One region of the Litorivicinus lipolyticus genome, then DNA from elsewhere that is predicted to be linked to it. Evidence: predicted binding sites of a transcription regulator. Region 1 holds the regulator's gene; each other region holds the start of a gene.
The links. The regulator sigma-54, encoded in region 1, starts transcription at its own class of promoters, with help from an activator protein. The targets are predictions, from matches to a motif close to TGGCACNNNNNTTGCTNT.

Region 1 (3,207 bases):
TTTGAACGGCAGCCAGTTCCAGTGAGCGCTTTTTACTTTTGACGGCAAATTGCGGATGGACCTGTGTAGGTAGCAAATAGTCAGAGAGAGATTGGTTCAAAAAAGAACTCCGGTGGGGCATTCATTGACCCACCGGATTGTAGCCGTGTTCGGGCTATGCCGCACCTTGCTTTCGTGCGACGTTCTTCTCTTTATGTTTAAGGACTTGTCGGTCGAGCTTGTCGGTCATCAGGTCGATCGACGCATACATGTCGTCGTTTTCCGACAGCGCATGTAAATCGGCCCCGGCAACATGGATCGACCCCTCGGCAATTTGGCGTGTTTTCTCGACCCGCAGCACCACTTCGATTCGGGTGATGGTGTCAGAGTGTCGGGTCAGTCGATCGAATTTGGATTGGACGTAGTCGCGAATGGCGTCGGTGATTTCGAGATGTTGCCCGCTGATACTGATGTGCATGTGCAGCTCCTTAACATTCTTATCGTGGTCGATGAATATCGACTAATTTACCCTACTCCGGTTGAACCGAGCTGACCAGTCCCTGGGGTCCGATGTGTTCCGTTACGCGAACTGCTTGCGCTCGCTGGAACCTGCAATGCCCATGCCTTCACGGTATTTGGCAACTGTGCGCCGGGCGACTGTGTAGCCTTCCTCGCCCAGCAACGCCGTCAGTTTTGAATCCGACAGCGGTTTGGTCCGAGGTTCGGCCGCGACCAGGCGTTTGATGACCGCGCGAATGGCGGTTGAGCTGGCCGCTTCGGAGCCGTCGGCGGAGGCCAGCTGCGACGAGAAAAAGAACTTCAGCTCGAACAGACCCTTGGGAGTCAGCACAAACTTTTGCGTGGTTGCGCGCGACACCGTGCTTTCGTGCATGTCGATTTGACGGGCGATGTCGGCCAGGATTAGCGGGCGCATGGACTCTTCGCCGTGCTCCAAAAACTCCAGTTGCTCGGCCATAATTGTGCGACCGACTTTAAGCAGCGTGTCATAGCGGCTTTCGACCGATTTGATTAGCCACTTGGCCTCGCGGGTTTGCGCTTTGATGTAGTTTTTGGAGTCGTCGTCCAGGTGCTCGACCAAGTCGCTGTAGGTGCGGTTGAGGTACAACCGCGGCACGGCCTCGGCATTCAGCTCGACGCGCCACAGGGTGTTGACCTTGCGCACCACCAAATCTGGAATGACATAGTCGGTATCACTTGAGCCAATCGCGCTGCCGGGGCGCGGCGACAGGGTTTTGATCAGGCTGAGGGCTTCGTGGACTTCGGACTTGTCGACGCCCAAGCCGCGGCTGATGCTGGTCAAATCGCGCTTGGCCAGAGCCTCAAAACGTTCGTCGATGATGCGGATCGCGGTCTCGCGGGCATCAACGGAGTCGCCCAGTTGGCGCAGTTGAATGCGCAGGCATTCTTGGACGTCGCGGGCGCCAATGCCGGGCGGGTCAAGGTGGTGGATTTGCTTCAATACGACCGCCACTTCATCGACTTCGGCGATATCGTCTAGTTCATCCGCCGTCGCTTCGCAGATGGTCTCTAGGCTTTCGCGCAGGTAACCGGCGTCGTCGATGCCGTCAACCAGGGCAATAAACAGCACCTGGTCACGCGGTGTCAGGTGCAGCTGCCACATTTGGTCCAGGAGGTGTTGGTGCAAGGTGACGGGCGCGCTGGAGCGGGCTTCAAATTCGGGCAGCCCTTCGATCGAGCTGGAGTTGTTAACGAAGGTGTCTTCCCAGCGCGAGTCCATGGCGTCGTTGTCGCCAAGGTTATCGGTTTGGCTGACCAGTTCGTCGACACTTTTTTCGCTGGCATCGGGCTGTTCGGTGATGCTGTCGCTATCCGGCGCGGCGGCTAAGCCTTCGTCGTCTTCGCGTTCCAGCAACGGGTTTTCGTCCAACGCTTGTTGAATTTCTTGCTGCAGTTCCAGCGTCGACAGCTGCAGCATGCGGATGGCTTGCTGCAGTTGTGGCGTCATCGCCAACTGTTGGCCCATCTTTAGCTGTAGAGATTGCTTCATGCGTTACCCCGTATCCGGTACCGACTATAGCCCAGATTTTGGCCTACATGCGAAATTCGTGCCCTAAATAGACCTGTCGTACGGTCTCGTTGGCCAGTAAGTCTTGGGGGCTGCCTTGGGCGAGCAAGGATCCGTCGCTGACGATGTAACCGCGATCGCACAGGTCGAGCGTTTCGCGCACGTTGTGATCGGTGATCAGGACGCCGATATCGCGTGCCGCCAACCCTCGGACCAGGCGTTTGATGTCGCTCACCGAGATCGGGTCGACCCCAGCAAAGGGTTCGTCCAGCAACACGTAGGCGGGGTCCATGGCCAGCGCACGGGCGATTTCGACGCGCCGCCGCTCGCCGCCGGATAGGGCCTGGCCGAGGCTGTCGGCGACGTGTTCGAGGTGGAACTCGGCCAGCAAGGCGTCGGCTTTTTGCTGGCGCTGGCGCTTATCCAAGTCGCGGCGTAATTCCAGTACCGCCAACAAGTTGTCGCGACTGGACAGTCGTCGAAAAATGCTGGCTTCCTGCGCCAGATAACCCAGCCCGCGCTGGGAGCGTCGGTGCATGGGTTGGCGGCTGACGTCTTGGCCGTCGATAGTGACCGCACCGCTGTCGGCTTTAACCAAGCCGACAATCATGTAAAACGAGGTCGTTTTGCCGGCGCCATTGGGACCCAGCAAGCCGACAATCTCGCCCGGTTCGACGCGCACCGACATGTCTTTGACGACTTGACGTTTGCCGTAGCGCTTAGCCAGACCGCTGGCTGTCAGTGCACGCTCAGTCACGAATTGTTGGGTGTCAGGGTCATTTGCACGCGCTCGCCGCTGCCCTGGCTGCTGGCTTCAAGGGTGCCCTTGGCTTGGCGGTAGATGACCGACTCGCCAATTACGGTGTTGGTTGACTGGGTCAACTCCGCGTCGCCGGTCAGGACCATAATCTGGTCGGTCAGGGTCCAGTCGATGGTGCTGGCAATGCCTTTGACTGGACCTTGTTCGACGTTTGGGGTGTCAGCAAAAATTGCTGGGCTGCCAGTGGCGGTCATGCTGTCGACCTGACCATTGATCAGCTTCGCGGTCAGTCGCGCCGCTTCAATGCGCAGTGCGCCCTGAGTCAGAATTACATTGCCGGTGTACACGGCGCGGCCAGCACGCTCATCAAAGCTGGCGTTGTCGGCGTTGACCGTGATCGGCAGGTCGCGATCTTCGGGCA
Region 2 (3,207 bases), 870 kb from region 1:
GGCATCGACGCCGCCGGCGGTCAGAATTTGACCCTCGCCGGCGATCACTTCGGTGCCGGGGCCGACGTCGATGTCGACGCCGGGTTGGATGTCGGGGTTGCCGGCTTTGCCGATGGCGTGGATTCGGCCGTCCTTGACCGCCACGTCGGCTTTGATAATGCCCCAATGATCGACAATCAGCGCGTTGGTGATGACCAAGTCCGGCGCCACTTCACGCCCGGACTGGCTTTGACCCATGCCGTCACGAATGACCTTGCCGCCGCCGAACTTAACTTCTTCGCCGTACACGGTTAGGTCTTTTTCAACTTTGAGCCACAGCTCCGTATCGGCTAGGCGAACGCGATCGCCGACCGTGGGTCCGAACATTTCTGCGTAGGCTTGGCGCGTCATCCGAGTCATGCGCTGTCTCCTTGATCCAACGGGCCCATGACCTTGCCTTGAAAGCCATAGACGGCGCGCTTGCCGGCCAGTGCAATCAGGCTGACACGTCGCGATTGGCCGGGCTCGAAGCGAATGGCGGTACCCGCGGCGATGTTCAGGCGCGTGCCGCGAGCTGCTTCGCGATCAAAGCGCAGGGCATCGTTGACTTCGAAAAAATGGTAGTGCGATCCGACCTGGATCGGCCGATCACCATGATTTTCAACACTGACGTCGCGCGTGCTGCGGCCAACATTCAGTTCGATGTCGCCACTGGCAACGCGAATTTCTCCGGGAATCATCGGCGTCCTCATACGATAGGGTCGTGAACGGTGACGAGCTTGGTGCCGTCGGGGAAGGTGGCTTCGACCTGGACGTCGTGGATCATGTTGGGGATGCCCTCCATGACGTCATTAACGGTTAGCAAAGTGCGGCCATAGTCCATCAGTTCCGCGACGCTGCGGCCGTCGCGGGCACCTTCTAATATTGCAGCACTAATAAAGGCGATAGCTTCGGGGTAGTTGAGTTTTAGACCGCGTGCCAACCGGCGCTCGGCCAGCAGGCCGGCCGTGAATAGCATCAGTTTGTCTTTTTCGCGGGGGGTTAATTCCATCAGAGTTCCTAGGTGTTCCAAATTCGAGGAGGGCAGGGCGCGCGGCCCAAAATGTTGGGGCGGAGGGCCTGCCACAATTCAGTCATGGCGCGCATGGCAGGCTCGGTGTGCGGGGCCAAGGCGCGAACAATCAGCACGTCGCCAATCAGCGTCGCGCCTATCGTCAGTCCGTCGCCGCCGCACTGGCGCGCCATCGCCAGGTCGTTTTCGTTGGCCGGTGTTGCAATTAGGGTGCTTTGGACCGGGAAATTGCGGTGATTGGCGGCCGGAAAGTGATAGCTTTGCGGCGTCAGGCTAAGCCGATCGCTGAGCACCAGTTGACCGCTAATGCGCAGGCGCAGGCGCGCATCGATGGCGCCGTAGTCAAAGTGTTCATTCATCACCGGTCGCCCGGCACAGTGGGTTTCCCAGCCGATAAAGCGAGCCCCGGCGGCGAGTGAAATGTGGGTGGTTTGGCGCGCATTGCATCCGGGGAAGTAGATGGCTTCCAGTGGTAACCATTCCAGCGACGCGCCGTTATTCACGGTGATGGTTTGGGTCAAGCTGGACGGTCGGTTGGCGCGGTAAAATTTGCCGGCACCGGGCGTTGTGACCAGCGCATGGGCATTGTCCGCGAGCGTGCAGTCAACGCTCAATTGGTCCCCACCTGCGATTCCGCCAGGTGGATGTAGCAGGTAGGTGTGGCAAACCGGGCCTTCGGGGTAGAGGCTGCGCTGGACGCTGAGGGGGCCTTGTCGCTGGCGGTGGACCAGGGCGGTGCGACCGTGACGCGCCTCAAACCCCAGCGACAGCCGTGCGACCCAGTCGTTGGCGGTTGAGGGAATCGGGCAGGCGAGGCTGGTCAATGGCGGATCCGTGATCAAGGTGTTTGATCGATGGTTGCGATATCTGTGCCAGTACGAGCGCACGAGAATGGGGCGTGCGCGGGAGAATTAGTGCGTCATATTGGTGCTTTTGGTGTTCCTTTTGGTCATTTTTGGTGCGCGCGTCGGTGCGTGCCAAAGGTGTCGTCGGCATGTAGCAGCAACGCCAAGGCGTGCAGTCCGGGTTGCGTTGGGCTGCCGATGCCGCGAATTAGGTCGCGATGAACACGGCGGCAGCGCAGGTGGCTGATTGCAGAGGGGTCCGTTAGGAACCACTCGCCGACGCGCTTGACTAGGGTGTCGATCAGTTCGGGCGCCAGATGGTAGCCGACCACCGTGCGCACCAGCACCACCGTGCCACGCAGGTCCGTGGCTTGGTACTGTTGTTGTTCGGCGACGCTAAGGTCTTGGGTGGCGAATTCCGCAGGGCAGGCAAAGGTGATGCTCAGTCGCCAACCGAAATGCGCCGTTGAGTCTTCTTCTGACCACCACCAGTTGGTGATTTCGGCCAGCCGTGGCGCGTGGTCGTGGTTGTGCATTGGCGTCCTCCCATGTTTGACCTATCCAGACTATCAACGGCAAGCGACTCAAGTGCCCCTGGGTTCACAGGTTGATGTTGCATTGGTTCCCATGTAAACCAAGGTCAAGTCACGGAGGCGCGTAAATGTATATACCGATTGAGGATGCCCGCACACAGTTGGGGCATGACCCATTTAAGGCCATCGTGGCGCCGCGTCCGATTGGTTGGATTTCGACGGTGTCGGCCGCCGGGATCGTCAATTTAGCGCCGTACAGCTTTTTTAATGCAGTCAGCGCCGACCCGGACATGTTGATGTTTTCCAGCGCCGGCGAAAAAGACACCCTCAACAACTGCAGGGCGACCGGCGAGTTTGTGTGCAATTTAGTGTCGCAGCCACTGCTTGAGCGCATGAGTCAATCGTCGGCGGCTGCAGATGCCCACATCAATGAGTTCGAGTTGGCGGATCTGGCCTCGGCGCCGTCATCGCGGGTGGCGCCGCCGCGCGTGGCCGACACCCCTGCAGCGCTTGAGTGCGTTGTGGTCGATGTGATCCGACTAACGGACCGGTACGGCTCCGCGACCCATAGCTGGATGACCATCGGTGAAGTGGTCGGTCTGTATATCAATCCGGATTATCTGACCTCGGACGGGCGCTTTGACACCGCCAAGGCGGCGGCCGTGGCGCGTTGCGGTTACCAAGATTATCAACTGGGTGGCGAGTTAGTTGAGTTGGCGAGGCCGGGACCGGGACCGGGACGATAGGGGCTGCCACGAGCTAAATTGGGGCCGAGCGT
Region 3 (3,207 bases), 250 kb from region 1:
CGCTGCTTAACGTATTGGCTAGATCGCGGACCAGGCCGCGGCCTAGCCAATCCGTAATGCTGTGTTCGTAGAGGCCGCGCTCACTTTTGCCCAACAGTTGCTGGGCACTGTTGTTGGCAAAGACCACGTGCAGGCGCGAGTCGATGACCAAAACGGCACTGGACAGTGATTCCAGGATGGACTGCGATTGTGTGGATGAGAGCAAACCGGACTCCTGACAAGTGAATGACCCAATCAAAAAAGCCCCGGGAATACCGGGGCTTTCCCTGTGCTAACGCCAGGCCCGAAGGCCCAGGTCACTAGCAGCTGTAGTACATGCCCACTTCAACGGGGTGAGTGGTGCTGTTCAAGCGCTCCACTTCTTCCATTTTCAGTGCGATGTAGCCGTCGATCATGTCGTCGGTGAAGACGCCACCGGCTTTCAGGAAGCCGCGATCGGCGTCCAGTGCTTCCAGCGCTTGTTCCAAGCTAGAGCAAACCGTGGGGATCGCTGCGGCTTCTTCGGGCGGCAGGTCATACAGGTCTTTGTCGGCCGAATCGCCGGGGTGGATCTTGTTTTGGATGCCGTCAAGGCCGGCCATCAACATGGCGGAGAACGCCAGGTAAGGGTTGGCGGTGCAATCGGGGAAACGCACTTCGACACGCTTGCCTTTAGGGTTGTTGACGAACGGGATGCGGATCGACGCCGAACGGTTACGGGCCGAGTAAGCCAGCATCACCGGGGCTTCGAAGCCCGGAACCAAACGCTTGTAGCTGTTGGTCGAGGCGTTGGTGAACGCGTTCAGTGCGCGGGCGTGCTTGATGATGCCACCGATGTAGAACAGGGCAGTTTCAGACAGGCCTGCGTAGGCATCGCCGGCGAAGATGTTAACGCCATCTTTAGCCAGTGACTGGTGCACGTGCATGCCCGATCCGTTGTCGCCAACCAGGGGCTTGGGCATGAAGGTCGACGTTTTGCCGTAGGCGTGCGCGACATTATGAACGACGTATTTCAGTTCCTGGACTTCGTCCGCCTTCAGCGTCAGCGTGTTGAACTGAACGCCGATTTCGTTTTGGCCCGCAGTCGCCACTTCGTGGTGGTGCAGCTCAACGATTTGGCCGATGTCTTGAAGGACTTCACAGGCCGCGGTGCGCAGGTCCATAAAGCTGTCGACCGGTGCCACGGGGAAGTAGCCGCCTTTGATGCCGGGACGGTGACCCATGTTGCCGTCTTCGTAGTCGGTGTCGGAATTCCATGACGCTTCGACTGAATCAAACTGGTACATGGCGCCTGAGATGTCGGCCTTCCATTTGACGTCGTCAAACACAAAGAACTCGGGCTCGGGGCCAAAGTAGGAAGTGTCGGCGATGCCGGTGCTGATCAGGTACTCTTCGGCGCGGCGAGCAACGCTGCGCGGGTCGCGCTCGTAGCCAGACATGGTGGTCGGCTCGATGATATCGCAACGCAAGATCACAGTGATCTCGTCAGTGAAGGGGTCCAGGAAGGGTTTGGTGTCGTCGGGCTTCAAAATCATGTCTGATTCGTTGATCGCCTTCCAGCCGGCGATTGACGAGCCGTCAAACATCGCGCCGTCTTCGAAGAAGTCTTCGTCGATTGCGCCGGCGGGGAATGTAACGTGTTGTTCTTTACCGCGCGGGTCGGTGAATCGCAAATCAACCCACTTGGCTTCGCTTTCCTGAATCAACTTCAGCGTGTTCTGTGACATCGTTGTCTCCAAATTTTGGCCCTAGGCCGTCGCGTGTTTTTAGGTCAGCGCAGGGCGCCTTGTCAGAACAAAGCAAACCCTATGCCACCTTTGGCGCGCCCTAAGATGGGGCTTTTCGGCGCGTGCGGCAGAGAATAGCGCACCGGAGCAGTGCAAGGTAGTGTGCGGGCGCACAATGTTGGTGCGCGGCATGGTGTGGCGTAGTCGCCCATGTCTCAGTCTTAAATTTAATTCAGAAAGCGTTCTGTGCTTCCTATATACTCGCGCGCCTCAGGAGGAGCCCTTGTGATCGAAAACCTACGTAACATCGCCATTATTGCCCACGTTGACCACGGTAAAACTACCTTGGTAGACAAGCTATTGCAGGCCTCAGGCACGCTGGAGCGTAAGGACCAGGACGCTGAGCGCGTCATGGATTCAAACGACCAGGAAAAAGAGCGCGGCATTACCATCTTGGCCAAGAACACCGGCCTGCGTTGGGGCGATTACCGCATCAACATCGTCGACACCCCCGGCCACGCTGACTTTGGCGGCGAAGTAGAGCGCGTACTGTCGATGGTCGACTCGGTATTGTTGGTGGTTGACGCAGCTGAAGGCCCGATGCCCCAGACGCGTTTCGTCACCCAGAAAGCATTCGACCAGGGCCTGAACCCGATCGTCATCATTAACAAGGTTGACCGCACCGGCGCACGCCCCCACTGGGCGGTCGACCAAGTCTTCGACTTGTTTGACAAGCTGGGCGCAACCGACGAACAACTGGATTTCCCGATCGTATTTTGTAGTGCGATTAACGGTCTGTCAGGCAGTGATCCGGACGACTTGCAAGAAAGCATGGAGCCGATCCTGCAGGCCATCGTCGACAACGTTAAGGCGCCCCAGGTCGATTCTGAAGGCCCCTTCCAAATGCAGATTTCGGCGTTGGACTACTCTAGCTATTTAGGCGTGATCGGTGTCGGCCGTGTCACCCGCGGTAAATTGCCCGCCAACAAGCCGGTGATCGCGATCAACAACGACGGCAAAACCCGCAAGGGCCGCGTCCTGAAGATCTTTGGTTTCCACGGTTTGACCCAGGTCGAACTCAACGAAGCGGAAGCGGGCGACATCGTACGTGTCACCGGCATGGAAAAGCTCGACATCTCCGAGACCCTGTGTGATCCGGATCACGTCGAGCAATTGCCGCCGCTGACCGTTGACGAGCCGACCGTGAGCATGACCTTCCAGGTCAACAACTCACCCTTCGCCGGCAAAGACGGCAAGTACCTGACCAGCCGAAACATTAAAGACCGCTTGGAGCAGGAACTGATCCACAACGTTGCGCTGCGCGTTGAGCAGGGCGCCAGCCCCGACCAGTTCGAAGTCGCCGGGCGTGGTGAATTGCACCTGTCAGTGCTGATTGAAACCCTGCGCCGCGAAGGCTTCGAGTTGGCCGTGTCGCGTCCGCGCGTGGTCGTCCGTGAAATCGACGGCGTTAAGAAAGAGCCCTGGGAACAGGTCGTGATCG
Region 4 (3,207 bases), 200 kb from region 1:
GTCTTCAAAACCATTGAAGCTGACCAGGTGCCCGTAGTGGTCGAGCAACTCGCGCAGGCTACCGGGGGCAACGTCCGAGCGGTGCCCGAGCAGCATCAATTGGGCGTCCACGTCCGAGCGATCCAGAGCCTTGGCGAAGGCCAGCAAACGCTCCGGCCCTTTGTCAAAGCCCCAGCGGTGATTCCATGCGATTCGAATGCCAGGACGATCGCGCTCCGCGATCTCGCGCCCAAACAGATCCCCGGCCAGCGGCACCGGCGTTTCCTGACTTTTTGCCAATAACGACTGAACGACACCGGGCGGAACTTCGTCCGGGCATTTGTCCAACAGCGCCGCCACCCCCGACAAAAACGAGCTCAGGTTATGGCGTGAATTGAACACACAGCGGTCCGCCGCCATCGCCGTGTATAGGCTGGTCAGCTGGGCGTCGAGGGCATGCCCGGGTCGCGACGCGTCCGGATAGGCAAACGGGTTTTCGTGGAAGTACACCAGCGTCGGCAGGTTAGCTAGGCACGGCACCAGTCCGCGCAGGGTTGCCAAATCGACCGCCGAGGTTACCCATAGCATGTCGTAATCGCCGCTGAGTTGGGTTTCAAACTCACCTGCCAGCCGCAACGCGTTGCCACGCTGACGCCAGGCATAGTTAACCGGTGGCAGTGCAATCCGCGTAAACGCCGCATCGGGGTACATTTCCGTTAATCGATTGAACCAATACTGATGGCTGTCGGCGTCATACGCTGACACCACCAAAACGCGCGCGTGGCTGGGATTCATACTTCATCCTAATTCGGCATTGCGGTCAAACCAGCCCACCAAGTGATCGATCAAAGTACGGGTGCGAATGGGCAGGTGCTGCCTATGAGGATAGACCGCCCAAATGCTACGCTCAGGCTGTAACGTCCAGTCTGCCAACAGGCGCACAAGTTGCCCGGACTTGACCGCCGATTGAGCGGCGAATGCCGGCACGATGCAAAAGCCCAGGTGATGGCGCGCCGCCGTCAACAAAAACGCATCGCTGTCACCCTGCAAGCGCCCTTGGAAACGCACATCCGCGGCCCCGTCCGGCCCCTCGAATCGAAACGCTTGGCGGCCATGGCCGGCGTAAGTGACCATAGGCGCACCGATCCACTGCTCGGGGTGGATCGGCGTGCCGTGCACCGCAACAAAGTCCGGTGACGCTACCAACCACATGGGCGCCGGCGCCAGACGCCGCGCCACCAAGGACGAATCCTCGAGCGCAGCGATCCGAATCGCCATGTCAAAATGGTCTTGTAACAAATCGACCAGACGCTCGCTGGCCTCGACCTGCAATTCCAACGCCGGATGCTGCAACGCGAATTCAGCGAAGGCGTCTGACATGCCGTGGTTAAGTAGAGCCCCCGGGACCGAGACTCGCAACTTGCCTACCAGCGCCAACTGGCGCTCCTTTAACTGGTCGGAGGCCTCGAGTAAGCCCTCGACCAACGGCGACGACTGCTCATAAAACCGCTGCCCCTCATCGGTTAGTGCCAACTGACGCGTGGTGCGCTGAAATAGTCGCACCCCCAGCTCGCTCTCCAGGCGCTGAATTTGCTTGCTAACCGCGGACGGTGTCATGTCCACCTCGCGCGCAACCGCCGCGAAGCTGCCGAGGCGCACCACACGAACAAACAGGGGCAAACGGGCGAGATATTCCATAACGGATCCAATGACTGAAGTTTGTCTAGTTATTGGTGCCATTGCGGCTCAGCGCAAGGGTGGTCATAGCTGGCACAGAAATCGCTTAGTTTTGGTGCACACGCGGCGTTTAGCTGGCTGCGCGTTTGGTAACGACCTAAAAGCGCACAATTTTAGTGCAACGAACCGAAAATCGAATAAAAACGCACCTCTGCAGTGCGCAAGGAATGACAATGACCGACAACATGGCCTCCTTAGCTACCCGCCTGGACCTGATCGCCAGTAGCGCCGATACCTTCTTTATTTTGATGGGGGCGATACTCGTGCTGTTCATGCATGCCGGCTTCGCCTTTTTAGAAGTCGGGACCGTGCGCCACAAAAACCAAGTCAACGCCCTGGTTAAAATCCTGACCGACTTTGGCGCCTCGGCTATTGCCTACTTTGCGGTCGGTTACAGCCTCGCCTACGGCAGCAACTTTTTTGGCTCCGCCGACAGCCTAATTGCTAATAACGGCTACGAGCTGACCAAGTTCTTCTTTTTGCTGACCTTTGCCGCTGCCATTCCAGCCATTATCAGTGGCGGCATCGCCGAACGCGCTGCGTTTTGGCCGATGATGATGGCCAACGTCACCGTGGTTGCGCTGGTGTATCCCTTCTTTGAAGGCTTGATCTGGAACGGCAACCTTGGCTTCCAAGCCTGGCTGGAAGCTCGCTTCGGCGCGCCCTTCCATGATTTTGCGGGCTCGGTTGTGGTCCACGCCATGGGCGGCTGGCTGGCGCTGGTGGCGGTATTATTTTTGGGCAGCCGGCGCGGTCGTTTCCGTGACGGCCGCTTGGTCAGCTTCGCACCGTCCAGCATCCCGTTCTTGGCCCTTGGCGCCTGGATCCTGATCGTCGGCTGGTTTGGTTTCAACGTCATGAGTGCCCAGGCCATGGACGGCATTTCAGGCTTAGTGGCGGTCAACAGCTTAATGGCCATGGTCGGCGGCACCCTCGCAGCCTTGATCGTTGGCAAAAACGACCCGGGGTTCATCCATAACGGACCGCTTGCAGGCTTGGTCGCGATTTGTGCGGGATCGGACATTATGCACCCCATCGGCGCACTGGCGACCGGCCTGGTCGCCGGCGGCCTGTTTGTGTTTCTGTTTACCTGGGGCCAAAGCCGCAAGGCGCTCGACGACGTTTTGGGCGTCTGGCCGTTGCACGGTTTGTGCGGCGTTTGGGGCGGTATCGCCGCCGGGATTTTCGGCCTGGAGGCTCTAGGTGGGCTGGGTGGAGTCACCCTAGGCGCGCAAATTGTTGGCACACTAAGCGGCGTTGCAGTGGCCTTAATCGGCGGCACGGTGGTCTACGGCACGCTGTATAAAACCGTCGGCCTGCGACTGGACCAAGAGCAAGAATTCAACGGCGCGGATTTATCGATCCACAAGATTAAGGCCAACCCCGACCAGCGCGACTAGGTCGCGTTCCACTGCCGAATCAAGTCCAGTTTCTGCGCCCGCGGCAACTGCTTGATTCGGTACTCTTCTTTCAGCGCAGCCGAGCGCCCGT

Region 2: GH975_RS03030 (urease accessory protein UreD) is a predicted target of sigma-54. The motif match lies at 1,909-1,926, and genes of this name have one in related genera.
Region 3: glnA (glutamate--ammonia ligase) is a predicted target of sigma-54. The motif match lies at 1,776-1,793, and genes of this name have one in related genera.
Region 4: GH975_RS09430 (ammonium transporter) is a predicted target of sigma-54. The motif match lies at 1,748-1,765, and genes of this name have one in related genera.

Annotation. Positions count from the first base shown of each region.
Region 1 covers NZ_CP045871.1:2,066,049-2,069,255, reverse strand. Annotated here, with positions in the region: gene GH975_RS10555 (PTS sugar transporter subunit IIA) at 1-100, opposite strand, end outside; gene hpf (ribosome hibernation-promoting factor, HPF/YfiA family) at 155-457, opposite strand; gene GH975_RS10545 (RNA polymerase factor sigma-54) at 560-2,008, opposite strand; gene lptB (LPS export ABC transporter ATP-binding protein) at 2,052-2,783, opposite strand; gene lptA (lipopolysaccharide transport periplasmic protein LptA) at 2,780-3,207, opposite strand, start outside.
Region 2 covers NZ_CP045871.1:590,674-593,880, forward strand. Annotated here, with positions in the region: gene ureC (urease subunit alpha) at 1-399, opposite strand, end outside; gene GH975_RS03020 (urease subunit beta) at 396-719, opposite strand; gene ureA (urease subunit gamma) at 728-1,030, opposite strand; gene GH975_RS03030 (urease accessory protein UreD) at 1,039-1,875, opposite strand; gene GH975_RS03035 (hypothetical protein) at 2,001-2,432, opposite strand; gene GH975_RS03040 (flavin reductase family protein) at 2,558-3,175, shown strand.
Region 3 covers NZ_CP045871.1:2,313,076-2,316,282, reverse strand. Annotated here, with positions in the region: gene glnL (nitrogen regulation protein NR(II)) at 1-205, opposite strand, end outside; gene glnA (glutamate--ammonia ligase) at 300-1,706, opposite strand; gene typA (translational GTPase TypA) at 1,992-3,207, shown strand, end outside.
Region 4 covers NZ_CP045871.1:1,864,447-1,867,653, forward strand. Annotated here, with positions in the region: gene GH975_RS09420 (tRNA-queuosine alpha-mannosyltransferase domain-containing protein) at 1-774, opposite strand, end outside; gene GH975_RS09425 (LysR family transcriptional regulator) at 778-1,677, opposite strand; gene GH975_RS09430 (ammonium transporter) at 1,902-3,116, shown strand; gene GH975_RS09435 (GIY-YIG nuclease family protein) at 3,113-3,207, opposite strand, start outside.